Regions from separate parts of the Streptomyces spororaveus genome, predicted to be linked through region 1. Evidence: riboswitches for the same ligand, from Rfam matches in the RefSeq annotation. Region 1 holds a riboswitch; the other holds the start of a gene.
The links. A riboswitch is a leader RNA that binds a small molecule or an ion and turns the genes downstream of it on or off. The one in region 1 is predicted to bind ZMP and ZTP.
Positions count from the first base shown of each region.

Region 2: it holds a riboswitch for ZMP and ZTP, as region 1 does, so the genes downstream of both, glyA (serine hydroxymethyltransferase) here and Sspor_RS10580 (bifunctional 5,10-methylenetetrahydrofolate dehydrogenase/5,10-methenyltetrahydrofolate cyclohydrolase) in region 1, are expected to answer to the same signal.

Region 1 covers NZ_BNED01000005.1:1,725,345-1,733,145, forward strand. The annotation lists gene Sspor_RS10570 (NAD(P)/FAD-dependent oxidoreductase) at 1-679, shown strand, start outside; gene Sspor_RS10575 (MAB_1171c family putative transporter) at 676-1,896, shown strand; gene Sspor_RS10580 (bifunctional 5,10-methylenetetrahydrofolate dehydrogenase/5,10-methenyltetrahydrofolate cyclohydrolase) at 2,021-2,866, opposite strand; ZMP/ZTP riboswitch at 2,945-3,047, opposite strand; gene Sspor_RS10585 (class I SAM-dependent methyltransferase) at 3,105-3,866, shown strand; gene Sspor_RS10590 (RNA polymerase sigma factor) at 4,081-5,667, shown strand; gene Sspor_RS41070 (hypothetical protein) at 5,772-5,894, opposite strand; gene Sspor_RS10595 (SRPBCC family protein) at 5,944-6,384, opposite strand; gene Sspor_RS10600 (amino acid permease) at 6,426-7,801, opposite strand, start outside.
Region 2 covers NZ_BNED01000005.1:3,536,082-3,555,908, forward strand. The annotation lists gene trpS (tryptophan--tRNA ligase) at 1-637, opposite strand, end outside; gene glyA (serine hydroxymethyltransferase) at 790-2,058, opposite strand; ZMP/ZTP riboswitch at 2,093-2,183, opposite strand; gene rocD (ornithine--oxo-acid transaminase) at 2,314-3,519, shown strand; gene Sspor_RS18090 (glutathionylspermidine synthase family protein) at 3,536-4,738, opposite strand; gene Sspor_RS18095 (hypothetical protein) at 4,747-5,049, opposite strand; gene Sspor_RS18100 (DMT family protein) at 5,165-5,986, shown strand; gene pdxR (MocR-like pyridoxine biosynthesis transcription factor PdxR) at 6,061-7,461, opposite strand; gene Sspor_RS18110 (carboxymuconolactone decarboxylase family protein) at 7,509-8,000, shown strand; gene Sspor_RS18115 (malate dehydrogenase) at 8,179-9,168, opposite strand; gene Sspor_RS18120 (short chain dehydrogenase) at 9,364-9,993, opposite strand; gene Sspor_RS18125 (LysR family transcriptional regulator) at 10,065-10,949, shown strand; gene Sspor_RS18130 (DUF3017 domain-containing protein) at 10,969-11,502, opposite strand; gene Sspor_RS18135 (bifunctional methylenetetrahydrofolate dehydrogenase/methenyltetrahydrofolate cyclohydrolase) at 11,492-12,352, opposite strand; gene Sspor_RS18140 (hypothetical protein) at 12,599-13,282, shown strand; gene purH (bifunctional phosphoribosylaminoimidazolecarboxamide formyltransferase/IMP cyclohydrolase) at 13,362-14,957, opposite strand; gene purN (phosphoribosylglycinamide formyltransferase) at 14,954-15,577, opposite strand; gene Sspor_RS18155 (hypothetical protein) at 15,821-16,411, shown strand; gene Sspor_RS18160 (cell division protein PerM) at 16,912-18,579, opposite strand; gene Sspor_RS18165 (helix-turn-helix domain-containing protein) at 18,699-19,827, shown strand, end outside.

The DNA of each region.
Region 1 (7,801 bases):
CCTGACGGACGTCGCCGTCACGAAGGGCACCGCCAACCGCCGGATCTACTTCGAGAAGGCCGAGCTGCCCGACGGCTTCTTCGCCGTCGGTGACTCCGTCGCCACCTTCAACCCGCTCTACGGCCAGGGCATGACCGTCGCGGCCCAGGGCCTGCTGGCCGTACGCACCCTGCTGCGGGCGAAGGGCCTGGAGCACCCGGGGATCGGCCGTGAGGCGCAGCGCGTCATCGCGCCCCAGGTCAGCACCGCCTGGGAGCTCGCCACGTCGCAGGACATCCTGTACCCGGGGGCCACCGGGATGAAGCCGCGCGCCGGCGCCGGCCTGCTCAACGGGTACGTCAGCAGGCTGATGACGGGAGCCACCACCGACGAGGCGCTCACCGCCGCCCTGTTCAAGGTCCTCACCATGAGCACGGCACCCACCCACTGGCTCCACCCGTCGGTGGTCTGGCACGTCCTGCGCGCCTCGGACCAGGGCGCGCTGAAGGCGCCGCCGCTCACCTCCGCCGAGCGGGCCGTCGCCGGGCTCGACCGGGCGCCCGGCAGGACGCCCGACACGACGCCCGGTACGACGCCCAACGCGACGCCCGGCACCGGCACCCCCGCGGGCGCGCCCGCCTCCACCGGCCCGTCGGCGGACCCGGTCGGTCCCGCCGACGCCGTCGGACAGGCCCGATGAGCGGCAGGCTCCTGCCGCTCCTGCCCGCGTCCCTGATGGTCCTGGCGCTGCTGATCAAGCTGCCGAAGCTGCGCGGGGACCGGGACCGGCCGCTGAACCGGACGGCGTGCGCGCTCCTCGCCGTCGGGGCACCCATCAACTTCCTCGCATCGCCTTCGACCATCGCCGCCGTCAACCGCCACACCGGCGTGGTCAACTTCTCCGCGCCCCTGGTGTTCGGCCTGTGCACGGTGTTCTCCGGGCTGTGCGTCGTCCTGGTCCTGCAGTGGCGCGGCGGGCCGCCCGCGGCCGTGCGCCGGGCCACCCGGCTGACCACGGCCCTGTTCGGCGCGGCGACCGCGGCCATCGTCGTCCTGTTCGTGGTCGGCGACGCGCCGGTGGAACGGCTCCAGGACCTGGACACGTACTACGCGACGACGCCCTGGATCCGCGAGATGATCGTCTGCTTCCTCCTGGCGCACACCCTGGGCACCTCGGCGCTGACCTGGCTGTGCGGCAAGTGGCTGACGTGTGCGGACCGGGCCATGCGCCCGCTGCGCACGGGACTGGCTCTGATCGTCGTCGCCGGGCTGATGGACCTGGCCTACCTGGCCGCCAAGTGGGCCTCGGTCGTGGCCCGCTGGACCGGCCACGACCTGGTGTACCTGTCCACGGACGTGGCGCCGCCCCTGGCCGGGGCCGCCGGGCTGCTGCTCGGTGCCGGATTCGTCGTGCCGCTGGTCGGCGGGTCGGCGACGTGGCTGGCCCTGAGCCAGTACCGCCGGCTGCGCCCGCTGTGGAAGGCGCTGCGCGGGTTCGCCGCGACGCAGGGCCGGACCGTCCCCCTGGCCTGGTGGTCACCGGTGGGGATCCGGCTGATCCACCGCGAGTCGGTCATCGACGACGGCATCCTGGCGCTGGCCGGCTGGTTCGACCCCCGGGTGCACGGCGCCGCGTACGAGGCCGCCCTGGGCCGGGGCATGAGCGAGGCGCATGCCGCCACGGTCGCGGACGCGGCCGTCCTGGCGGCCGCGAGCCGCCTCAAGGCCGCCGCCGCCCGCGGATCCGGGCCGGGGCCGGCCGCGATACCGCAGCCGTACCGCCTGGGCCGCCGGCCCCTGACCGCCCTGGCCCACGCCCTCCGTACCTCCGACATCGTCGCGGCGGCCCGTGAGGCGGCCACCGCCGGCATCCCGGACCCGCAGCCGGCCCCGCAGCCCGGCCCGGTCGGCGCCTGAGCCGCACGCGGCCCGCCCGGGCGTCCGGACCGGCCCCCGGAACGCGCGACGCCCCGGACCGGGACGGTCCGGGGCGTGCGGGCGCGTGCGCGTACGTCGTACGCGGGATCCGCGCGCGGTGGGATCAGAGCTCCGCGAGGTCCAGCCCGGCCTGCGCGGCGGCCGCCTGCACGGTCTGCTCCAGCAGGACGGCGATGGTCATCGGGCCGACACCGCCCGGCACCGGGGTGATCAGCGAGGCGCGGGCGGCCGCCGACTCGAAGTGCACGTCGCCGACGTTGCCCTCGTTGTACCCGGCGTCCAGGACGACCGCGCCCGGCTTGATGTCCTCGCCCCGGATGAACTCGGCCTTGCCGACGGCGGCGACCAGCACGTCCGCCTGGCGCACGATCGAGGGAAGGTCCTGGGTCCGCGAGTGACAGTAGGTGACGGTGGCGTTCTGCTCCAGCAGCAGCATCCCGGCCGGCTTGCCGAGGATCGCGCTGCGGCCGACGACGACGGCGTGCTTGCCGGTCAGGTCCACGTCGTAGGCGGCGAGCAGGCGCATGATGCCGCCGGGGGTGCAGGAGACGAAGCCCGGCAGCCCGAAGCCCATGGCGGCGAAGGAGTGCATGGTGACCCCGTCGACGTCCTTGCCCGGGGCGATGGCCTCGAAGGCGGCGCGCTCGTCGATGTGGTGCGGGACGGGGTGCTGGAGCAGGATGCCGCTGATCTGCGGGTCCTCGGAGAGCGCGGTGAGGGTGGCCACCAGCTCCTCGGTGGTGGTCCCGGCCGGCAGCTCGACGTGGCGGGAGGTGATCCCAGCCTTGGCACAGCGGTTCTGCTTCATGCGGACGTAGGTCACGGAGGCCGGGTCCTCGCCGACCAGCACGGTCGCGAGGCACGGCGCGGTACCGGTGCGCTCGGTGATCTTCGCCGCGTAGGCGGCGGTCTGCTCCGAGATGCGGCGGGCGAGGGCCGTGCCGTCCATCAGCCGGGCGGAGCCCGCGGCGGGGGCAGGGGCAGTCTGGGCAGTCGTCACGGGGTCTCCTGAACGTCGCTGCGGATCGCGGTTCGCCCAGGCGCGCGGCAGCGGGCGTACCAAAGGTCCACAGGTACGCCGGGCCGCTCCCCGGTGGTGATCCACCCGAACGCCAGTCACGGCCCGCCGACCACTGTAGTCGACATATCCGGTGGTTGTCGGGCGTCCGACCTGGGACGATCAATGCATGACGCGTACTTTCGACCATCTTGTCGCCGAAGCCGAGTCCGTCTCCGTGGACGGCTGGGACTTCTCCTGGCTCGACGGCCGGGCCACCGAGCAGCGCCCCTCCTGGGGCTACCAGCGGCTGATGGGCGAGCGCCTGGCCACGGTCCGGTCCGCGCTGGACATCCAGACCGGCGGCGGAGAGGTCCTGGCCGGGTGCGCCCCGCTGCCGCCGCTGACGGCGGCCACCGAGTCCTGGCCGCCCAACGTCGAGAAGGCGACGCGGCTGCTGCACCCGCTGGGCGCGGTGGTCGTCGCCGACGCCGACGAGCCGCCGCTGCCCTTCGGCGACGCGGCCTTCGAGCTGGTGACCAGCCGGCACCCGGTGACCATCTGGTGGGAGGAGATCGCACGGGTGCTGACGCCGGGCGGCAGCTACCTCTCGCAGCAGGTCGGTCCGGCGAGCGTCTTCGAGCTCGTCGAGTACTTCCTCGGCCCGCAGCCGGAGGAGGTCCGGCGCGGCCGGCACCCCGACGACGCGGTCGCCGACGCCACCGCGGCCGGCCTCGAAGTCCTCGATCTGCGCTCCGAACGACTGCGCACGGAGTTCCACGACATCGGAGCCGTGATCTACTTTCTACGGAAGGTGATCTGGATGGTGCCCGGCTTCACGGTCGGGCAGTACCGGGACCGGCTGCGTGAGCTCCACGAACAGATCGAACGCGAAGGTCCGTTCGTCGCTCACACCGCCCGCTTCCTCATCGAAGCCCGTAAAACGGGCTGACCTGAAGGGCGGACGGATCTGCGCCGGATCGGGTTGCGCGGCCACAGCGTGGCGCAGGTCACTCAATTCAGCGCGTAACGAATCGACTCGGGCATGCGATGAACCGACAGGTGTCCTCGCGCGGCCCGGAATACAGACCCCCCTCGGGTCTGTTTCCCGAGTTCGCGCGATGATGTCCCGCCCACCCTTATCTGTTCGCAACGAGAGGCTCCTTGTGTCGCTCAGCCCGTCCCGTACGTTCCCTCCGGAGATCGCCGAATCCGAGGCCCTTGTCGCGCTCGTCGAGCGCGGCCGCGAGCAGGGTCACATCAACGGTGACGACGTGCGCCAGGCCTTCGAGGCCGGCCGCATCCCGGTGGACCAGTGGAAGCGGGTCCTGCGCAGCCTGAACCAGGTCCTGGACGAGGAGGGTGTCGCCCTTCACGTCAGCGCGGCCCCCGCCACCAAGGCCGCCGCCAAGAAGCCCCGCAAGGCTGCCGCCGCACCGGCCCGCACCGTGGCCAAGAAGGCCACCGCCGCGCCGCGCCCCATCGGCGCCCGCAAGACCGCGGCGACCACCGCGGCCACGGCCACCGCCACGGCGATATCCGCTTCGTCGGCCGCCGCCACCGAGGACGAGGCGTCGGCCGAGGCCGCCGCCGAGCCGAAGAAGCGCACGGTCAAGAAGACCGCCGCCAAGAAGACCGCCGTGAAGAAGACCGCGGCGAAGAAGACCAGCGCCAAGGACGCCGACGAGGGCGAGACCCCCGTCGTCGAGGGCGAGGACTGGGCTGCCGAGGACCTCGCCGACGAGGCCGAGGAGGAGGCTCCCAAGGCCGGCGGCACCCAGGGCTTCGTCCTGTCCGACGACGACGAGGACGACGCCCCGGCGCAGACGGTCATGGTGGCCGGTGCCACCGCCGACCCCGTCAAGGACTACCTCAAGCTCATCGGCAAGGTGCCGCTCCTCAACGCCGAGCAGGAGGTGGAGCTCGCCAAGCGCATCGAGGCGGGTCTGTTCTCCGAGTACAAGCTCGAAGAGGAGGAGGACCACAAGCCCGCCTTCAAGCGCGAGCTGGAGATCCTGGTCGAGGACGGCCGCCGCGCGAAGAACCACCTGCTGGAGGCCAACCTCCGCCTCGTGGTCTCCCTCGCCAAGCGCTACACCGGCCGCGGCATGCTCTTCCTGGACCTGATCCAGGAGGGCAACGTCGGCCTGATCCGCGCCGTGGAGAAGTTCGACTACACCAAGGGCTTCAAGTTCTCCACGTATGCGACCTGGTGGATCCGGCAGGCGATCACGCGTGCCATGGCCGACCAGTCGCGCACCATCCGCATCCCCGTGCACATGGTCGAGATCATCAACAAGCTCGCCCGCGTGCAGCGCCAGATGCTCCAGGACCTGGGCCGTGAGCCCACCCCGGAGGAGCTGGGCAAGGAACTCGACATGACCCCCGAGAAGGTCATCGAGGTGCAGAAGTACGGCCGCGAGCCGATCTCCCTGCACACCCCCCTGGGTGAGGAGGGCGACAGCGAGTTCGGTGACCTCATCGAGGACTCCGAGGCGGTCGTCCCGGCGGACGCGGTCTCCTTCACCTTCCTCCAGGAGCAGCTCCAGTCCATCCTGGGCACGCTCTCGGAGCGCGAGGCGGGCGTGGTCTCCATGCGTTACGGCCTCAACGACGGCCAGCCGAAGACCCTGGACGAGATCGGCCGCGTGTACGGGGTCACCCGTGAGCGCATCCGCCAGATCGAGTCCAAGACCATGTCGAAGCTGCGCCACCCGTCGCGTTCGCAGGTGCTGCGCGACTACCTCGACTGAGTCGGTCTCCACCAGGACGCCCCCGACCCGCGCATCCGCGGGTCGGGGGCGTCCTGCGTCCCGTCGAGGCCGGGCCCGGTCAGGTCAGGTCAGGTCAGGTCAGGTCAGGTCAACCGGAAGACCGGCTCCCTGGGGGTGAACGGCAGGGAGGCGCCCCGGGGGATCAGGCAGGCGTGTTCGCGCCGGATGCGCAGGGTGTCGCACCCGCCGTCCGTGATCACCAGCACCGGGGCCCCGGGCGGGAAGTCCTCCGCCCGCTGATGTCCCCGCGGGCCTTCAGGTTTCGAGGAGGTGCTTGAGCTTCGCCTCGCCGCGGGGCATCTCCTTGCGGACCATGGGCCTGACCACGAGGGGTACGAGGGCCCGGCCCACCCCGTGGCCCTCGAAGTCGACGTCCAGGGTGAGGCGGGAGCGGGCGCCGCCGTCGAGTGGTTCGACGGTGCCCCGCACATCGGGTCGTACCGGCCCGTCCACGCCGTGCACGTGCCAGCTCCTCGGCGGGTCGAGCTCCACGAACTCCAGGGTCGTGGGGACCCGCCGGCGGCCGATCTGCCGGGTGACGAGGATCAGCGAACCGACGTGCACGGGGAGAGCGCCGATCGGGACGGCGGACACGGCGCTGTCCTGCCACTCCGGCAGGTGCGTGGGATCCGTCAGGTACGCGTAGACGTCCTCGGGCCTGCGGTCGATGTCGATGCTCTTCCTCATCGCGGACATGGTGACCCCTTGAAGCCCCCTGGGCGGCCCCTCCGTCCACGCTACTCCGCGGGTGACGCTGCGGCGCGGTGCTTCTTCGCGGACATGGCGGCGTAGACGAGGACGCCCGCGAAGAGGAAGAGCACGCCCTGGTAGACGGCCGCGTAGCCGGAGCCGGCGACCAGCCACATGGAGAAGCCGAAGGCGAGGGCGGCGAGGACGCCGTCGCGGGCCAGCCGGCCGGGGTGGACCCGCTCGCGCTGCCCGGAGAGCAGGAAGTAGATCTGCGCGGCGGTGGCCAGCAGGTAGGGGACGGTCGCCGTGAAGGTGGTGATCAGGACCAGGCTCTCGAAGACGCCCTGGGTGCCGGCCGTGTAGTTGTAAACGGTGAGGGCGGAGGCCAGGGCGACGGTGACGATCACGCCGACGACGGGGACGCCGCGCTTCTTCGTCTCGAAGGCCTTCGGGAAGAGCCCGTCCTTGGCGGCGGCGTACGGGGTCTGCGCGCTGAGCAGGGTCCAGCCGTTGAGGGCGCCGAGCATCGAGATCACGGCGGCGCAGGCGACCACGGTGCCGCCCCAGGTGCCGCCGAACATGGCGTTGACGGCGTCGGTGAAGGGGGCGTCGGAGGAGACCAGCCGGTCGTGGGCGACCAGGCCGAAGACGGCGACGGTGCCGAGCAGGTACACGGTGGCCGCGCCCACGGTGCCGAGGACGGTGGCCCGGCCGACGTTGCGGGCCGGGTCACGGACCTCGCCCGCGCTGACGGTGGCCGACTCGACGCCGAGGTAGCTGAACAGCAGGATCGCGGCGGAGGCGGAGACGGCGCCGGCCGCGCTCTGGTCGGTGGCCCGGAAGGGGCCGAGGTTGGCCGGGTCGAAGAAGAACAGCCCGCCCACGGCCACCAGGAGCAGCGGGGCGAACTTCAGTACGGTGGCGACGACTTGCACCGCGCCGACGTAGCGGGTGCCCGCCAGGTTGGACAGGGCCGGGAGCCACTGGACGGCGAGGGCGGCCAGGCACATGGACCACTTGTGTTCGCCCGCGGCGGGGAACAGCACCGTGAGGTAGCCGACGGCCGCGACGGCCAGGGCCGCGTTCGAGACCCAGGCGGTGATCCAGTAGCTCCAGGCGGCGAGGAAGCCGGCGAAGTCCCCGAAGGCGGCGCGGGCGTAGACGTAGGGGCCGCCGGTCTGCGGGTGGCGCTCGGCGAGTCGGCCGAAGACGAGCGCGAGGGCGATCGCGCCGGCGGTGAGGACGCCGAAGGCGACGAGGCTGATGGTGCCGAAGGGAGCCACCGAGGCCGGGAGGAGGAAGATCCCGCCGCCGATGATGTTGCCCATGACCAGGCAGGTCGCGACGGGCAGGCCGAAGCGGCGTGTGTGGGGGTCGCGGTCCTGCTCGGGGGGTGCGGCGGCCTCAACGGCCCGGGTTGCGG
Region 2 (19,827 bases), 1.8 Mb from region 1:
GGTTGATCAGGCCCTTGGGGGACGACGCGGACTTCGACATCTTGATCGCCGGGTCCTGGAGGTCGTAGATCTTCGCGACCTCCTTGACGATGTGCGCCGCCGGGAGGGTGAAGGTCCGGCCGAACCGGCTGTTGAAGCGCTCGGCGAGGTCGCGGGTCAGCTCGATGTGCTGGCGCTGGTCCTCGCCGACCGGGACGGCGTTCGCCTGGTAGAGCAGGATGTCGGCGACCTGGAGGATCGGGTACGTGAAGAGGCCGACGCTGGCGCTGTTCACGCCGCCCTTGGCGGACTTGTCCTTGAACTGCGTCATCCGGCTGGCCTCGCCGAAGCCGGTGATGCAGTTCATCACCCAGCCGAGCTGCGCGTGCTCGGGCACGTGGCTCTGGACGAAGAGCGTGCAGCGCTCCGGGTCCAGGCCGGCGGCCAGCAGCTGGGCGGCGGAGAGGCGGGTGTTCGCGCGCAGGTCCTTCGGATCCTGCGGCATGGTGATCGCGTGCAGGTCGACGACCATGTAGAAGGCGTCGTGCGTCTCCTGCAGGGCGACGTACTGGCGGATGGCTCCGAGGTAGTTCCCGAGGTGGAACGAACCGGAGGTGGGCTGGATGCCGGAGAGCGCGCGAGGACGATCAGAAGCCATGGCTTCATTCTCTCAGGTGCGCGGACGGGCTCGGGCCCGCCGCCGGGCGCCGCCCGCACCCGCGCCTCGACCGCCGGGCGGGCCGGAAATCCAGCCCGGCCGGCGTGTGAGGCGCGGGGTCCGGGGCGGAGCCCCGGGAACGGTGCCGCGGGTCAGGACAGCGGGAGCCCAGGGGCCGGGAAGGCCGCCATCAGGTCCGTGACCTCCGCGCGGATCGCGGCGAGCGCCTGCTCGTCCCCCTTCGCGGCGGCGTCGACCGCGCGCGAGATCCAGTCCGCCACCACCGGCATGTGCTCCGTGGACAGCCCGCGCGACGTGAGCGACGGCGTACCGATCCGCACCCCCGAGGGATCGAACGGCTTGCGCGGGTCGAACGGCACCGTGTTGTAGTTCACGACGATCCCCGCCCGGTCCAGGGCCTTGGCCGCGACCTTGCCCGGCACGTCCTTGCCCGTCAGGTCGATCAGGATCAGGTGGTTGTCCGTACCGCCCGACACCAGGTCGAAGCCCCGCTCCAGCAGCGCCGCCGCCAGCGCCTTCGCGTTGGCGACGACCGCGTGCGCGTAGGCGGTGAAGGACGGCTGGGCCGCCTCGTGCAGGGCCACCGCGATACCGGCCGTCGTCTGGTTGTGCGGGCCGCCCTGGAGGCCCGGGAAGACCGCCTTGTCGATGGCCTTCGCGTGCTCCTCCCGGCACATCAGCATCGCGCCCCGCGGACCGCGCAGGGTCTTGTGCGTCGTGGTGGAGACGACGTCGACGTGGTCCGCGGGGGACGGGTGCGCGCCGCCCGCGATCAGGCCCGCGATGTGCGCTACGTCGGCGACCAGGATCGAGCCGGCCTCCCGCGCGATCTCCGCGAAGGCGGCGAAGTCGATCGTGCGCGGCAGGGCCGTACCGCCGCAGAAGATCAGCTTGGGCCGCTCGGCGAGGGCCTGCTCGCGCACCGCGTCGTAGTCGACGAGCCCGGTGTCGGCCCGGACGCCGTACTGGACGCCCCGGAACCAGGAGCCCGTCGCCGAGACGCCCCAGCCGTGGGTGAGGTGCCCGCCCATCGGCAGGGCCATGCCCATCACGGTGTCGCCGGGCTTCGCGAAGGCCAGGTACACGGCGAGGTTGGCGGGCGAACCGGAGTACGGCTGCACGTTGGCGTGGTCCACGCCGAACAGGCCCTTGGCCCGCTCGATCGCCAGCGCCTCGACGCGGTCGATGTTCTGCTGGCCCTCGTAGTAGCGGCGGCCGGGGTAGCCCTCGCTGTACTTGTTCTGCAGCACGGTGCCGGAGGCTTCGAGGACGGCCGCGGACACGTAGTTCTCGCTGGGGATCAGGCGCAGGGTCTGCGCCTGCAGGACTTCCTCCGCCGCGACGAAGGACGCCAGCTCGGGATCGGTGGAGAGAAGGGCGGGATGGCGGCTCGCGGACATGGCGGGCTCCTCCGGGGTCGATGTGATCGGTACCCCGCGAGGCCCAGGCGAGCGGCCCTGTATGCGGTCGAGCGCGCACGACTCCCCCGGAGTTGGTTCCCCGTACGCCAGTCGCCGTGCGTATCGGACACCTTAGCGGGCGCGCCGGGAGAGAGGTTTCTGCGTCCGCGATACGAGCGACGATAAGAAGGTGACGCCACCCTCGTCACCGCTGCACCGGCGCTCGACCGCGCCGGACGGACGATCGGAGACCCCGTGTCGACAACCGCTGATGCCATCCGCGCCGCGGACGCCCACAGTGCGCACAACTACCATCCGCTGCCCCTGGTCGTCGCGTCCGCGGAAGGCGCCTGGATGACCGATGTCGAGGGCCGTAGATACCTCGACATGCTCGCCGGGTACTCGGCCCTCAACTTCGGGCACGGCAACCGGCGTCTGATCGATGCCGCCCGCGCCCAGCTGGAACGGGTCACGCTCACCTCGCGCGCCTTCCACCACGACCGCTTCGCCGATTTCTGCACCGAGCTCGCCGCGCTGTGCGGCAAGGAGATGGTGCTCCCCATGAACACGGGGGCGGAGGCCGTGGAGACGGCGGTGAAGACCGCCCGCAAGTGGGGCTACGAGGTCAAGGGCGTCCCGGACGGGCACGCCAAGATCGTGGTCGCCGCGGACAACTTCCACGGGCGGACCACGACCATCGTCTCCTTCTCCACGGACCACGAGGCCCGCGACCACTTCGGCCCGTACACGCCGGGCTTCGAGATCGTCCCGTACGGGGATCTCACCGCGCTGGCCCACGCCGTCACCGAGAACACCGTGGCCGTGCTGCTGGAGCCGATCCAGGGCGAGGCGGGGGTGCTGGTGCCGCCCGCCGGGTACCTGAGCGGCGTACGGGAACTGACCCGCGAGCGGAACGTCCTCTTCATGGCGGACGAGATCCAGTCGGGGCTCGGGCGCACGGGGCGGACCTTCGCGTGCGAGCACGAGGGGGTCGTCCCGGACGTCTACATCCTCGGCAAGGCGCTCGGCGGCGGCGTGGTGCCGGTCTCCGCCGTCGTCGCCGACCGGGACGTGCTCGGGGTGTTCCGGCCCGGGGAGCACGGGTCCACCTTCGGCGGGAACCCGCTCGCGTGCGCCGTCGCCCTGGAGGTGATCGCGATGCTGCGGACCGGTGAGTTCCAGGGTCGCGCCACCGAGCTGGGCGAGCACCTGCACCGCGAGCTGAACCTGCTGGTCGGCGGGGGTGCGGTGACCGCCGTACGCGGCCGCGGGCTGTGGGCGGGCGTCGACATCGACCCCTCGCGGGGCACCGGCCGGGAGATCTCCGAGAAGCTGATGGAGCTCGGGGTGCTGGTGAAGGACACCCACGGCTCGACGATCCGGATCGCCCCGCCGCTGGTGATCAGCAAGGAGGACCTGGACTGGGGACTCGCCCAGCTCCGGTCGGTGCTCGGCGCGTAGCGAGCCCCCGTACCGCTCAGAGGATGACGTGGGGCAGGAAGCGGGCGTACTCGTCCGTGACCGGCCCCGCCGATTCGCGGATGCCGAGCCCCGCCGCCTCGTCCTCGACGACCCACGCGCCGAGCACCACCCGGTTGCCGTCGAAATCAGGCAGCGGGGCCAGGCCCTGGAAGCAGTACCGCTCGCCCTCCTCCGGTACGAACGGCTCGCCGCCCTCTCCCGGCTGGTGCAGGGTGACCCCCGCGCCCTCCCGGCCGAGGAGGGGCTTGGCCACGTAGCCGGCGGACCCGGGCTCGGCGAGCTCGCGCGGGCCGTCGAGGTAGGCGGGCAGCAGGTTGGGGTGCTCCGGGAAGAGCTCCCACAGGATCGCGAGGAGCGCCTTGTTGGACAGCAGCATCTTCCACAGGGGTTCGATCCAGCAGGTGGAGCCGGAGCCGCCGCCGTGGTCGTACGTGCCGAGGACCTGCGGGCCGAACTCGTCCGTGGCCAGCCACTCCCACGGGTAGAGCTTGAAGCAGGAGCGGATGAAGCGGAGCTTCTCGTCCACGAACCGGCCGGACAGGCTGTCCCAGCCGATCTGCTCGACGGACAGGGCCTGGGTATCCAGGCCGGCCTGCTCGGCGGTCTCCTGGAGGTAGGCGACCGTCATCAGGTCCTCGCCGAGCTCGTCGGTCTCGGAGTGCGCGAAGTGCAGCGGGCCGGGCGGGAGCAGCTCGGCCTGGCGCCGCCAGGCGTCGACCAGGCGCTCGTGGAGGGAGTTCCACTGGTCGGCGCCGGGGAAGCGGTCCTCCATCCAGAACCACTGGGGGCTGGCCGCCTCCACGAGGGAGGTGGGGGTGTCGGCGTTGTACTCCAGCATCTTGGCCGGGCCGCCGGTGCCGTCGTAGCGCAGGTCGAAGCGGCCGTAGAGGGACGGCTGTTCGGCGCGGCGCCGCCAGGACTCGGCGATCAGCGCGGCCAGCTTCGGGTCGGTGATGCCGAGGTCGGCGAAGCGGTCGTGCTCGACGATGTGCGCGGCCGCGGCCAGGCACATGGCGTGCAGCTCCTCGACGACGTTCTCCAGGGCCTCGACCTCGGGGAGCGAGAAGGAGTAGTACGCGCTCTCGTCCCAGTAGGGGCGCAGGGAGTCGTCGGGGTAGCGGGTCAGGGGGTAGATCAGCCCCTGTTCCTCGACGGTCTTCTGCCAGTCGGGGCGGGGCTCGATGGTGTGCCGCTGCATCGTCTCGGTCAGCCGCCGCTGGAGCCGGAGCTGGAGTGGCCGCCGATGCCGCCGCGGGTGACGGCGGACTTGTCGAAGCTGCCGCCGGCCACCTTGCCGGAGCTGACGTAGCCGCCGTAGTAGTAGGAGCCGGTGCCGCCGCTCTTGCAGTCCTTGTTGTTCAGGTGCTGCAGCGTGGACCGGGACGCACAGCGCCGGTCCGGTTCGTCGCTGCTGCCGCAGGCCACGAGCGTGGCGGCGAGCAGGCCCATGCCTCCGAGGGCCACGGCGCCGGAGCGCATGCGGCGCTGATTGGTGCTGCTGCTGTCCATGTCTGCTGTCCCCCTGGGGCCTCGCGTACTGCCGACAGACTAGAGCGGGGTCACCGGCCGATGGAATCCGGCCGCCGTGAGATCCGTGACCTAGAGTCAGTTCGTGCTCATTGGGATGATTTGCGCGCTGGGTGCGGCGGTCTGCTTCGGTACGGCGTCGGTTCTGCAGGCGGTCGCGGCGCGGGCGGCGGAGCCCGGTACCGGGTCCGGGGTGGACACGGCGCTGTTCCTGCGGGCCGTGCGGCAGTGGCGGTATCTCGCCGGTCTGGGCCTCGACGGAGCCGGCTTCGTGCTGCAGATCATCGCCCTGCGACACATCCCGATCTACGCGGTGGGGGCGGCGCTGGCGGCCAGCCTGGCGGTGACGGCGGTGGTCGCGGCGCGGCTGCTGCGCGTGCGGCTGTCCCGGATGGAGTGGGGCGCGGTGGCGGTGGTGTGCGCGGGGCTGCTGATGCTCGGGCTCTCCGCCGGGGAGGAGGGCACGGGGACCGGGTCGCTCGCGCTGGAGCTGGGGATGCTGGCGGTGGCGGGGCTGGTGCTGCTGGTCGGCGTGGTCGCGGGCCGGCTCCCGGACGGGCCGCGGGCGCTGGCCCTCGGCCTCGCGGCGGGAACGGGCTTCGGGGTGGTGGAGGTCTCGGTACGGCTCATCGACTCCCCCTGGGATCTGACCAACCCCGCCCTGTACGCCCTCCTGCTGGGCGGCGGCGCGGCCTTCCTGCTGCTGACCTCGGCCCTGGCGCGCGGCTCGGTGACGGTGGCGACGGCGGGCATGGTCCTCGGCGAGACGATCGGCCCGGCGGTGGTGGGCGTCGTCTGGCTCGGAGACAGCACCCGCGAGGGCCTGACCTGGCTGGCGGTGACCGGCTTCGCGGTCGCGGTGGCCGGCTCCCTGGCCCTGGCCCGCTTCGGCGAACCCCCGGCCCCGGCGGAGCGTTGAGGCGCTCCTTCAGCCCCGCCTGCGCTGGGGGCGCGGGGGTCCGGGGGCAGCGCCCCCGGCAACGGCGCCGCAGGTCACGGCAAGGCCGCCGCCAGGGCCGCCAGCGTCGGGGACCACGCACTGTCCGACGGAGTCCCGTAGCCCACCACCACCGCGTCCCGCGCGGGCAGCGCAACCGCCTCCGGGTGCCGGAACCGCCCCAGCCCGTGCAGGGCGAGGTCCTGCCAGGCCGCCGACTGCAGGACCGACCGTTCCAGCCCCTCCGGGAGGTCCAGCACCGCGTGCAGCCCCGCCGCGATCCCCGACACGCCCACCCGGTCCCCCACCGCCGCCACCAGCTCGTCCCGGCGCCGCCGGTACCGCAGCCGCATCCCCCGCACGTGCCGGTCGTAGGCCCCGGAGGCGATGAACTCGGCCAGCGTGAGCTGATCCAGCGCGCCGGAGGCCCACTCGGTCGGGCCCTTGGCGGCCAGCACCTCCTCCAGCAGCGCCGGCGGGACCACCATCCAGCCCATCCGCAGCCCGGGTGCCAGTGACTTGCTGGCCGTCCCGAGGTACACCACCCGGTCCGGGTCCAGTCCCTGCAGCGCCCCGACCGGCTGGCGGTCGTAGCGGAACTCCCCGTCGTAGTCGTCCTCCAAAATCAGTCCGCCCGTCGTGCGGGCCCAGTCGACCGCGGCCGCCCGCCGCTGCGGCGTCAGGGCGACACCCGTCGGGAACTGGTGCGCCGGGGTCAGCAGCACCGCGCCCGCCGCCGCGGTCAGCTCCCCCGTCCGGGCCCCCTGCGCGTCCACGTTCAGCGGCCGCGTCCGCAGCCCCGCCCGCACCAGCAGGTCCCGGTGGAAGTCCAGGCCGTACCCCTCCACCGCCACCTCCCGCACCCGTCGCGCCCGCAGTACGCCGGCCAGCAGCGTCAGCCCGTGCAGGAAGCCCGCGCACAGCACGATCCGTCCGGGGTCCGCGTACACCCCGCGCGCCCGCGCCAGGTATCCGGCCAGTGCCTGCCGCAGCTCGACGCGGCCGCGCGGGTCGACCGCGTACCCGAAGGCCTCGTTCGGCGCGTCGGTCAGCGCCCGCCGGGCGGCCGACAGCCAGGCCGCGCGCGGGAAGCCGCCCAGGTCCGGGGAGCCGGGGATCAGGCTGTACGCGGGTCCCTTGCGCGCGGGGCGCCGTACGGGGGCGGCCGCCGCCGCGGCCCGGCGCGGGCGGGCCCGTTCGGCGACGCGCGTGCCCGAGCCCTGGCGGGCCGTCAGCCAGCCCTCGGCGACGAGCTCGGCGTACGCCTCGGCGACCGTGTTCCGGGCGATGCCCAGGTCTGCGGCGAGGGTGCGCGAGGACGGCAGCCGGGTCCCGGCCGCCAGCCGCCCGCTGCGCGCGGCCTCGCGCAGGGCCTCGGTGAGCCCGGCCCGCAGGCCGCGGCCGGCGGTGAGGTCCAGGTGCAGGTCGGCACCGAAAGTGGCCCACGATTCCGTCATGGATATGGACCATATCGGTGGGCCGCATCACTCCTAGGGTGGATCACATGACGACCACACACGAACACGCCCCCGAGCACACCCCGCGCATGCAGATGGCGAAGCTCGCCCCCGAGGTCTACAAGGCCGTCCTCGCCCTGGAGATCGCCTCCAAGAAGGGTCTGGACCCCTCGCTGGTCGAGCTCGTCAAGATCCGCGCCTCCCAGATCAACCACTGCGCCTTCTGTCTCGACATGCACAGCAAGGACGCGATCGCCGCCGGTGAGAGCGTCGAGCGCATCGTCCAGCTGGGCGCCTGGGAGGAGTCGCGGCACTTCTACACCGAGAAGGAGCTCGCCGCGATCGAGTTCACCGAGGCCGTCACCGTCCTGACGGACGGCTTCGTGCCCGACGAGGTCTACGAGAAGGCCGCCAAGCAGTTCGAGGAGCGCGAGCTCGCCCAGCTGATCGCCGTCATCGCGACGATCAACGTCTGGAACCGCATCGGCGTCACCACCCGCCTGGTCCCGGGCCACTACACCCCGGGCATGTACAAGTAGGACCGGCCGTCGGCCGTCGTGGTCGTTCCGGCCTGAACGACTCCACGGCCGCCGTCGGGTTCGCGCGCACCGCCCATCCGCCGACGGCCGCAGGGCGCGACGGGCCGGATCACGCCGAAAGGCCCCGGCGCGGTGCGCCGGGGCCTTTCGGAAGAGCGGATCGGGTCGGGCGACCGGATCAGATCAGGCCGAGCTCGCGAACCGCGTCGCGCTCCTCCGCCAGCTCCTGGACGGAGGCGTCGATGCGGGTGCGGGAGAACTCGTTGATGTCCAGGCCCTGGACGATCTCGTACTTGCCGTCCTTGCAGGTGACGGGGAAGGAGGAGATCAGACCGGCCGGGACGCCGTAGGAGCCGTCCGACGGGATGCCCATCGAGGTCCAGTCGCCCTCGGCGGTGCCGTTGACCCAGGTGTGGACGTGGTCGATGGCGGCGTTGGCGGCCGAGGCGGCCGAGGACGCGCCACGGGCCTCGATGATCGCGGCGCCGCGCTTGGCGACGGTCGGGATGAAGGTGTCGGCCAGCCACAGCTCGTCGTTGACGACCTCGGCGGCGTTCTTGCCGGCGATCTCCGCGTGGAAGATGTCCGGGTACTGGGTCGCCGAGTGGTTGCCCCAGATGGTGAGGCGCTTGATGTCGGAGACGGTGCTGCCGGTCTTGGCGGCCAGCTGCGAGATCGCGCGGTTGTGGTCCAGGCGGGTCATCGCGGTGAAGCGCTCGGCCGGTACGTCCGGGGCGGCGGCCTGCGCGATGAGCGCGTTGGTGTTGGCCGGGTTGCCCACGACCAGGACCTTGATGTCGTCCGCGGCGTGCGCGTTGATGGCCTGGCCCTGCGGCTTGAAGATGCCGCCGTTGGCGGCGAGCAGGTCGCCGCGCTCCATGCCCTTGGTACGCGGGCGGGCGCCCACGAGCAGCGCGACGTTCGCACCGTCGAAGCCCTGGTTCGGGTCGTCGAAGATGTCGATGCCGGCGAGCAGCGGGAAGGCGCAGTCGTCGAGCTCCATGGCGGTGCCCTCAGCGGCCTTCATGCCCTGGGGGATCTCCAGAAGTCGGAGCTTGACCGGCACGTCCGCGCCGAGCAGGTGACCGGAAGCGATGCGGAAGAGCAGCGCGTAGCCGATCTGGCCGGCGGCGCCGGTGACGGTGACATTCACGGGAGTGCGGGTCATGGCCTTCTCCGTTAGACAGCTGGCGGTGGGGCGTCCCTGCCCCATGTGCTGGAGGACGCCGCTCCCCAGTAAATCTTGACGTGAAGAGACATCCGCGGTCAGGCTATCCGACCCGGGACCGGGCTAATCCCCGGGTCCCTGTGGTGCGCGGCACACGGACCCCGGCGTTCGAAGGTGCGAGCGGCCTCCGGACCGCTATTCGACCAGGAAGATCTGGCCCGTCCGGTGCCCCTCGATCGACTTGACGTAGGCGTTCGCCGCGCGGGCCACGGGCACGGCGTCGAAGCCCGCGAAGGTGTCCCCGTACGCATCGAGGGACTCCTCGAAGACGGTGGGACTGACGGCGTTGATCCGCTGCCGGCCGGGCAGTTCGACGGCGGCGGCGCGCACGAAGGCCTCGACGGCGCCGTTGACCAGGGACGCCACCGACCCGGTGAGCAGCGGCTCGCGGGCCAGGATGCCGGTGACCAGCGTGTACGAGGCGTGCGCGGGCAGGTGCCGGGCGCCCTGGCGGACCAGCTCGATCTGGCTGACGGCCTTGCCTTCGAGGCCGTCGCGGATGTCGTCCGTGGTCAGCTCGCCGAGCGGGCGCCACGGCACACTGCCGGCCGCGCTCGCCACGGCGTCGATCTCGCCCACCCGCCGCGCCGCCTCCTCGTACATCGCACGGACGGACTCCGGATCGGTGATGTCGACGTGGACGTCGGCGCCGGTGCGGGAGGCGGTGACGACTTGGTGGCCGCGCTCGCGCAGGGCCTCGTGGACCGCCCGGCCGAGGGTTCCGCGCGCGCCGATCAGCAGGACCTTCTTCGTCTTCGCGTTCATGGCACGAGCATCACCGGGACCTGACAGTTAAGTCCAGCTACCTCAGCTACAGCCATCGTTAAGATGAACTCATGCTCGATGTGAAGCGCATGGTCATCCTCCGGGACCTGGCGGAACACAGCCGGGTCACCGCCGTCGCCGACCTGCACGGGGTCACCCCCTCCGCCGTCTCCCAGCAGCTGCGCGCCCTGGAGGCCGAGGCCGGGGCCGCCCTCGTCGAGCGGGACGGGCGCGGGCTGCGCCTCACCGCCGCCGGCGTGGCGCTGGCCGCCGCGTGCGAGCCGGTGCTCGCGGCCCTGGAGCGGGCCGAGGGAGCGGTACGCGCCCTCGACACCGAGCTGAGCGGGGAGCTGGCCATCGGCTGCGCCCCCAGCGCCCTGGCCACGGTGGCCGCCCCGCTCGTCGCCGAGCTCGCCGTACGCCATCCCCGGCTGCGCCCCCGCATCGTGCAGGCCGACCCGGAGGAGGCCGTGCCGCGCCTGCGGCAGCGCCGCCTGGACCTGGCGGTGACCTACGCCTACCCGCTGCTCGGGGCCCCGCCGGCCGCCGGGACCACCGCGGTGCCGCTCTTCGACGACCCGCTGTGCCTGGCCCTGCCGCAGGCCCTGGTCCCCGCCTACGAGCGGGCCGGACTCGCCGCGCTGCGGGAGGACGCCTGGGTCTCGGCCCCGGCCCCGAGCAGCTGCCGCGAGATGCTGCTGCACGCCTGCCGGAACGCCGGATTCACCCCGCGCGTCGCGCACGAGTGCGCGGACCTGCGGTCCGGGCTGTGGCTCGTCGCCACCGGGCAGGCGGTGTCGATCCTGCCGAAGCTGCTGTGCGACGCCCCGCCGCCCGGCGTCGCCGTGCGGGAGCTTCCGGGCCCGGGGCGGACGCTGGACGTCCTGGTCCGGGCGGGCACGGAGACCCAGCCGGCCGTGGCGGCCACCCTGGCCGCACTGACGTCGCTCACGTAGTTCGCATCGCTCGCTTCGCTCACCGCACGGTGAAGCGGACCGCACTCTCCATGAAGGGGATCACGAGCCACGGCTTGGGCGCCGCCATCACCAGCGCGAGCAGCGTGATCGCCACGCCCAGCAGCCCGTACGTGATCATGTCCGTGAAGCGGGAGCGCACCGCGAGCATCCCGACCGAGGGCAGCACACGCCGCATCACCGCGGCCGCGATCAGCGCGACGCCGATGGCCAGGCAGCCGACCCGCGGGTACCCGAAGGCCGTGGCCAGCAGCCCGACCGCGGTCGCGGCGAGCACGCTGAGCATCGGCCACTGACGGGCCGGCGTGGACACGGCCCCGGGGACGGCGCGGCCGCTGCCCTCGGGCCGGGCGGTGTCCCGGGTGATGGAGGGGAAGCGGCGGGACCGGGCCGCCGCCTCGGCCCCAGCCGTGCCGGAAGGGGCCTGCGCGCCGGGCACGCCGGGCGTCGCGGGCGCGACCGGGGCGACGGGGGTGCCGTTCGCCCTGGCCGGGCCACCTCCCGCCGCGTTCTCCGCGTCCGGTTCAGCCTGCACTGGTGGTCCGTTCCGCCGCCTCGACGACGTTGACGAGGAGCTGGGCCCGGGTCATCGGGCCGACCCCGCCCGGGTTCGGCGAGATCCACGCGGCCACCTCGGCCACACCGGGGTGCACGTCGCCGACGATCTTCCCTTCGCCGTCGCGGCTGACGCCGACGTCGAGCACGGCCGCGCCCGGCTTCACGTCCTCCGGCTTGACCAGGTGCGGGACGCCGGCCGCCGCGACGATGATGTCCGCCTGGCGCAGCTGCGCGGACAGGTCGCGCGTACCGGTGTGGCAGAGCGTCACGGTGGCGTTCTCGGACTTGCGGGTCAGCAGCAGGCCGATGGAGCGCCCGACGGTGATCCCGCGGCCGAGGACCACGACGTGCGCGCCGTTGATGGCGACGTCGTGGTGGCGCAGCAGTTCGACGATCCCGTACGGGGTGCAGGGCAGCGGCCCCGGCTCGTTCAGCACCAGCCGGCCCAGCGACATGGGGTGCAGGCCGTCGGCGTCCTTCAGCGGATCCATCAGCTCCAGGACCCGGTTGGTGTCGATGCCCTTGGGGAGCGGGAGTTGGACGATGTAGCCGGTGCACTCCGGGTTGTCGTTGAGCTCCCGGACGACCGCCTCGATGTCCTCCTGGGAGGCGGTCCCGGGCAGTTCGCGCTGGATGGAGGCGATGCCGACCTCGGCGCAGTCCTTGTGCTTGCCGTTCACGTACCAGCGGCTGCCCGGATCGTCACCGACGAGGAGGGTGCCGAGGCCGGGGGTGATGCCCCGGGCCTTCAGGGCCGCCACACGGGCGGTCAGTTCGGACTTGATCGCTGCGGCGGTGGCCTTGCCATCGAGAATCTGGGCGGTCATGACCCCATCCTCCCGGATGAGGTGGCCCCGGTTCCAGTCAAGGCGCTCACAGGGGTTCAGCGTTCATTGCACTTGCACAACAAGTCACTGTCCGTACCCCAACCAACTGGACAAGCCCAGGCCCGTCGGACCACGATGAAACGACTGATGTGCCGCGGGCAGTGCCGGGGGGCGGGACCGCACCGTGCAGGATTCCTCCGCGCTCATGCCGTGCGTCCCCGCACTTCCACGGAGGAACACCCCAACATGAGCTTCGGCGAACCGCAGAACCCGTACGGTCAGCAGCCGCCGCAGGGCCAGCCCGGCTACGGCTACCCCCAGCAGGCACCCCAGGGCGTCCCGCCGCAGGGCGGCTACGGCTACCCGCAGCAGGCCCCGCAGAGCTACCCGGGCGCTCCCGCCGGATACCCGGGCGGATACCCCGGCGGCCCGGGCGGATACCCCGGGGCCCACATGGAGATGCCGGGCGGGGCGAAGGCGGCCCGCGTCATCCTCTTCATCGTGGGTGGCCTGCAGGTGCTGGGCGGCCTGTTCGTGATCATCGGCGGCGCCGTGTTCGCCGCGGTGCTCTCGGACTCCTCCAGCTCCAGCTCCTCCCAGGACGCCGGCGCCGCCGCCGGCACCGCGGGCGTCATCGTGGGCCTCGTCTTCATCGGGTTCGCCCTGTGGCCCATCCTGACCGCGGCCAAGATGGGCAAGGGCCGTGGCGGAGTGCGCGTCTCCGGCATCATCTACGGCTCGCTCCAGGTCCTCTTCGCCGTTTTCGGCATCGTGGTGAACCTGATCGCGTTCGGCGCGGCCGACAACACCACGGGCGGCGGCCTCACCGTCGTCTCCGTGCTGCCGTCGCTGGTCTCCCTCGCCCTCGGCCTCACGATCGTCATCGGTCTCGCCAAGGCCGGGGACTACTTCCGGCGTCCCCAGTACTGAGCCGTCCTGTACGCACACGGCGAAGGCCGCGACCCGCAGTGCGGGTCGCGGCCTTCGCCGTGTGCCGGGTGTGCCGGACTCAGTGGAAGAAGTGCCGGGTCCCGGTGAAGTACATGGTCACACCGGCCTTCTTCGCGGCCTCGACGACCAGCTCGTCACGGACCGAACCGCCCGGCTGGACCACGGCCTTGATACCCGCGGCCGTGAGGATCTCCAGCCCGTCCGGGAACGGGAAGAAGGCGTCGGACGCGGCGTACGAGCCCTGCGCGCGTTCGGCGCCCGCCCGCTCGACCGCGAGCTTCGCCGAGTCGACACGGTTGACCTGGCCCATGCCGACGCCGACCGAGGCACCGTCCTTGGCGAGCAGGATCGCGTTGGACTTGACGGCCCGGCAGGCCTTCCAGGCGAAGGCCAGCTCGGCGAGCTCCGCCGGGGACAGGGCGTCGCCGGTGGCCAGGGTCCAGTTGGCCGGGTCGTCGCCCTCGGCCTGGAAGACGTCCGACTGCTGGAGCAGCACGCCGCCGGAGACGGGCTTGAGGTCGCCCGGCTGGTGCGGGGTGCCGTCCACCTTCAGCACGCGGATGTTCTTCTTCTTGGCCAGGATCTCGACCGCGCCGTCCTCGTAGCCGGGGGCGGCGATGACCTCGGTGAAGATCTCCGCGACCTGCTCGGCGAGCTCGACGGTCACCGGGCGGTTGACGGCGATGACGCCGCCGAAGGCCGACAGCGGGTCGCAGGCGTGCGCCTTGCGGTGGGCCGCTGCGACGTCCGCGTCGACCGCGATGCCGCACGGGTTGGCGTGCTTGATGATCGCGACGCAGGGCTCTGCGTGGTCGTAGGCGGCGCGGCGCGCGGCCTCGGTGTCCACGTAGTTGTTGAAGGACATCTCCTTGCCGTGCAGCTGCTCGGCGTTGGCGAGTCCGCCCGGCTGACCGTCCGTGTAGAGGGCGGCGGCCTGGTGCGGGTTCTCGCCGTAGCGCAGGGTCGACTTGCGCTCCCAGGCGCCGGCCAGGAACTCGGGCAGCGCGCCGTCCTCGGACTCCGGGGCGTACGCGTTCGTGAACCACGAGGCGACGGCCACGTCGTACGCGGCGGTGTGCTGGAAGGCCTCCGCCGCGAGCCGCTTGCGGGCGGTGAGGTCGAAGCCGCCGCCCTGGGCCGCCGCGATGACGTCGGCGTAGCGGGCCGGGCTGGTAACGACCGCGACCGAGGGGTGGTTCTTGGCGGCGGCGCGGACCATCGACGGGCCGCCGATGTCGATCTGCTCCACGCACTCGTCGGGGGTGGCACCCGACTGGACGGTCGCGAGGAAGGGGTACAGGTTGACGACCACCAGGTCGAAGGGCTCGACGCCCAGCTCGGCGAGCTGGTTGCGGTGGTCCTCCAGACGCAGGTCGGCGAGGATGCCGGCGTGCACGCGCGGGTGCAGGGTCTTGACCCGGCCGTCGAGGCACTCGGGGAAGCCGGTCAGCTCCTCCACCTTGGTGACGGGCACCCCGGTGGCGGCGATCTTCGAGGCGGTGGACCCGGTGGAGACGAGCGCGACGCCCGCCTCGTGCAGCCCGCGGGCCAGCTCTTCCAGTCCCGTCTTGTCGTAGACGCTGATGAGCGCACGTCGGATCGGCCGCTGGTTCGTGGTCGGGTCGTTGCTCGCTGCGTTGTCTGCGGCGGTCACTGGATTGTTACCTTTCGTCCCTCAATGCGGTAGCCGTGCCGGGCCAGACGCCCCACGACATCGACGAGCAGCTGGCGCTCGACTTCCTTGATGCGCTCGTGGAGAGCGGCTTCGTCGTCCTCGTCCCGGACCTCGACCACACCCTGGGCGATGATCGGACCGGTGTCCACGCCGCCGTCCACGAAGTGGACCGTGCAGCCGGTGACCTTCGCGCCGTAGGCGAGGGTGTCCCGTACGCCGTGCGCGCCGGGGAAGGCGGGGAGGAGGGCGGGGTGGGTGTTGATGAACCGGCCGCCGAAGCGGTCGATGAACGCCTTGCCCACGATCTTCATGAATCCTGCGGACACCACGAGGTCCGGCGCGTGGGCGTCGGTCGCCTCGGTGAGGGCGACATCCCACTCCTCGCGGCTGCCGTAGCCCTTGACCGGGCAGACGAAGGTGGGGATCCCGGCCTTCTCCGCCCGCTCCAGGCCGGCGATGTTCTCGCGGTCGGCCCCCACGGCGACGACTTCGGCGCCGAAGCCCTCGGATCCGCCGGGGTGGGCGTCGATGGCATCGAGCAGGGCCTGGAGGTTGGTGCCGGAACCGGAGACCAGCACGACCAGGCGGGAGGTGGCCATGGGAGGCCCTTTCTCGCGGGGTTGCGGTGTTCGTCTTGTGTGGTCATACGAAACTTCGGGGTACCGATATATGGGGAACCATACGAAGCCACCGACCGCCTGCAACGATACCGGTACACCGGACAGCCCCCGAGGGACGGGGGGACGGCCGGGCGGTAGCGTCTGGCCTACGAGCCGCAAACTGGCCTCACCTCGCCACGACGTCCCCGCGACGTCCCTGACACAGGGGAAGAAACACACCCGATGCCGGACCGCCGTCAGCCCGACTCCCCGACCGACGACAACCCCTTCGCGGCCCCGCCGGAAGGCCGGCCCGACCAGCCGTGGCAGCCGCGCGGCGGCGGTGGCGGGAACGGCGACGGCCCGAAGGACTCGGACGGCCAGCGGGGTCCGGCACGCTGGGACCCGACGGACCCGATCCAGCGGCGCGCCCGCTACGCGCTGCTGGCCGGCATGTGGGGCTTCTTCTTCGCGATCTTCCAGATCCCGTCGGTCGGGCTGCTGCTCGGGGCCCTCGCCATCTACTGGGGCATCAGCGCGCTGCGCGGCAAGCCCGCCCCGGCGACCGCCGAGGGCGCCCCGGCGGCGCCGGCGGCCCCGTCCGGCCTGGACGCCCTGGGCCCGGCGGCCCGCCCCCAGCGCACGGCGGCGGTGAGCGGCCTGGTCACGGCGTCGCTGGCGATCCTGCTGGCGTTCGGCTCGTACGCCCTGCAGCTGTCCTACAAGGACTTCTACGTCTGCCGCGACGACGCCCTCACCAAGTCGGCGGAACTCCAGTGCAACACCCTCCTCCCGGACAACCTGGTGGGCGACGTCCTGAAGGTCCGCCAGTAACCCCCCACCCACCCCCACTTGCCCCCGCAGCCCCGCCGACCCTGAAGGCACGGGGCCCGGGCCGGCCCCCCAGCGGCCTGAGCCGCGCCCTCTCCAGCCCCACCGACGCTTGAGGCGCGGGGCCCGAGGCGGAGCCCCAGCGGCCCTGAGCCCCGGCAGCCCTGCGCCGCCCCCTCCAGCCCCGCCGGCGTTTGAGGCGCGGGGCCCGAGGCGGAGCCCCAGCGACCCTGAGCCCCGGCAGCCCTGCGCCGCCCCCTCCAGCCCCGCCGGCGTTTGAGGCGCGGGGTCTGGGGCGGAGCCCCAGCAACCCTGAGCCCCGGCAGCCCTGCGCCGCCCCCTCCAGCCCCGCCGGCGTTTGAGGCGCGGGGTCTGGGGCGGAGCCCCAGCAACCCTGAGCCCCGGCAGCCCTGCGCCGCCCCCTCCAGCCCCGCCGGCGTTTGAGGCGCGGGGTCTGGGGCGGAGCCCCAGCGGCGGTGCCGCACCCGCGCCACCCGAACGGCCTACTCCGGCGGCGGCTTCCGCCGGGCCAGCACCCGTGCCCCGACCACCGGCGGAGCCAGCGGCACCGACACCGGCCCCGGCCCCGCCGCCCCGGCCGCCAGCAGGCCGGGATCCAGGTCCAGATCCAGCGCGGACACCACGGTCACGGCCCGCCGCCCCCGCACCACAGCCCCGGCCCCGGCCCCGGCCCCGGCCTCAGGCCCAACAGGCCCGACGGGCCCGACCGCCACCACCGGAACCGCCGGAGGCTCCGGCGGCGACCCCGCCATGTCCGGGACCAGCGCCCCCGCGGCCTTCCGCAGTGCCGCCCACCGAATCTCCCGCACCCCGCTGTCGTGCCACCTGTCGTCCACGCCCACCACCCCGTCGCCGTCGGCCTCGGCATCGCCATCGGCGCCCCCCACCGCCGGCCCGATCGCCGGCCGGGTCCGCCACGCGTGCACCGCCACCGCCACCGGCACGGCCAGCACCGCCGTCCAGGCGAAGGCCGCCACCCCGGTGGTCCACCACACCGGCCCGAATTCCGACAGCCGCCGCGACCCCAGCGGCCCCGCCGAGGCCGCCGAGAGCCCGGCCATCGCCAGCCCGCACACCACCGCGCCGAGGGCGGCGGTGAGCGCGGTCTCCCCGTACGAGACCTCGCGCGCCCGGCGGACCGCGAACCAGCCCACCGCGAGCCCGGCGACCACCGGCACTCCGGCGGCCGCCCAGGTCAGCGGGGTTCCGGGCCCCTCGGCCGGGAGCGCGGCCAGCAGCGGGAAGCGGGGCAGTGCGGGCGCGCCCGGGAAGCCGAGCGGGGTGGCCGTCACGCCGGCGCCCAGGGCGAAGCCGGGCCCGAGCGCGTAGGCCGCGCCCCAGACCATCGCGTTGGGGATCAAGGCGAGCGCGAGCAGCAGGACGGCGAAGCGGCCCGACCACACCCCGGTCAGCGACAGGAACGAGGCCTGGACCTCGGCGCCGTGCCACGCGAGCGAGGCGCCGACCACGAGCGCGCCACCGCCCAGGAGTACCAGGGCACCGCCCGCACCCGCCCGGAGCGCGAGCGCGTACCGGGGGCGCGCGGCCGCCTTCCGTACGCCCCCCGGCAGCCAGGACGGCAACGGCCCGAGCGGGCGTCCCCGGGCTCCCCACACCCCGCCGGCGGCGGCGAGTACGGCCACCAGCGGGATGTGCCAGGCCGCGCTGATGGGGTCGGCCGACATGGGGCCGCCGGCGGCGTACACCGTGACGAGGGCCCCGACGGCGAGATAGCCGCAGAGCACGGCCGAGAGCACGGCTCCGGCGGGCAGCACCTCCTCGTCGTCCTCCTCGGCGGCGCTCCCCAGCCGGGCGGCCCGCCGCATGAGCAGCACGGGCAGTGCGACGAGGAGCAGGGGAGTCATCCCGACGGGTGCGGGGAGGCCGGACAGGGTGTCGTAGCGCACCAGCTCCGTCCCGTGGGCGAGCAGCCACAGTCCGGCGGCGAGGTGCAGGGCCCCGCCGGGGCCGCTGTCGGGGTAGGGGGAGCTGATCCACAGCACGATGACGAGCACGGCGAGGAAGCCGAGCCCGAGTCCGGCCGCCACGGCGCCGCCCACGACGCATGCGGCGGCGGCCGGTGAACGGCGCCGCACTCCGGCTCGCGGGGCCGCTGACAACGGGGTCCCGCGTTCGGTCACTTGGGTCACCCCGCCATGGTGCCAACGACACGCGCTATGAACGGGTAACAGGCGAATGCCCGTGGTGTCGCTCAATATACGTTTATGTACTTTTTCGCCCAGAGCTGCCGGTTTGCGGGGAGTGTGGCATGACACGAAGCGTCGAGACGACCTCCCCAGAGGACTCGGAGCTGAGCCTGCCCACCCCCAAGGAGCGCCGCAGGCTGCGCGAGGCGGCGGAACTGACACACGATGAGGTCGCGGCGGCGGTAGGAGTCACCGTGTCGACCGTCCGCTCCTGGGAATCGGGCCGCACGGCTCCCCGTGGGCGCAAGCGCGAGGTGTACTCGCAATTCCTGGCGCGTCTGGCGGCCCCGCCGCCGCACGCCGGTCCCGCCGGGGCGCCCGGGGAGGCGAAGACGGCGAAGGCTGCGGCGGAACCCGCCGCGGACCCACCCGCCGCCGACACGCCGACCCCGGCCGGCCCGACCACGGCCGGCCTCACCACGGCGGGCCTGACCACGGCCGGCCCAACCGCGGTCGGCCCAACCGCGATCGAACCACTCACGAACGGCCCCGTCACGGGCGGACCGGCGCCGAACGGACCGGACACGGACCGACCGGCCCCGGACGCGCCGGCCGACCCCGACGAGCCCGCGGCGGAGCACCCCGCGAGGGTCCCGGCACCGGGCCCCGCCGAAGCCTTCGACGCCCTCTACGCCCACGCCGCCCGCGACCTCGCCCGGCAGGCCTACCTGCTGACCGGCCGTCGGGCACTCGCCCTGGAGGCCGTCGAGAAGGCCTTCGTCCAAGCCTGGGACCGGTGGCCCGAGGTGGCCGCCGACCCGGATCCGGTGGGCTGGGTGCGCGCGATCACGTACGAGTACGCGCTCTCCCCCTGGCACCGCTTCCGGCGCGCCCACCTCCATCCCGACAAGCCGCCCGCCGAGCCCGCCGACCGGATCCTGCTCGACGCCCTGCTCTCGCTGTCCCCCGCGAACCGCCGTACCGTCCTGCTCTACGACGCCGTCGGGCTCGACCTCCCCGACACCGCCGCCGAGACCGAGGCCACCACACCCACCGCCGGCAACCGGCTCGTGCACGCGCACGCCGACCTCGCCGACCGGATCCCCGAACTGGCCGACGTACCGCTGGAGAAGCAGTCCGCGCTGCTGCGCGACCTGTTCACCGCGCTGCGACCGGCCGTCGACCTCGACCCGCGCGCGGCGGCCGCCGTGCGCGGCGGCGGCGAACGCCGCACCCGGCTGTGGACCCGCG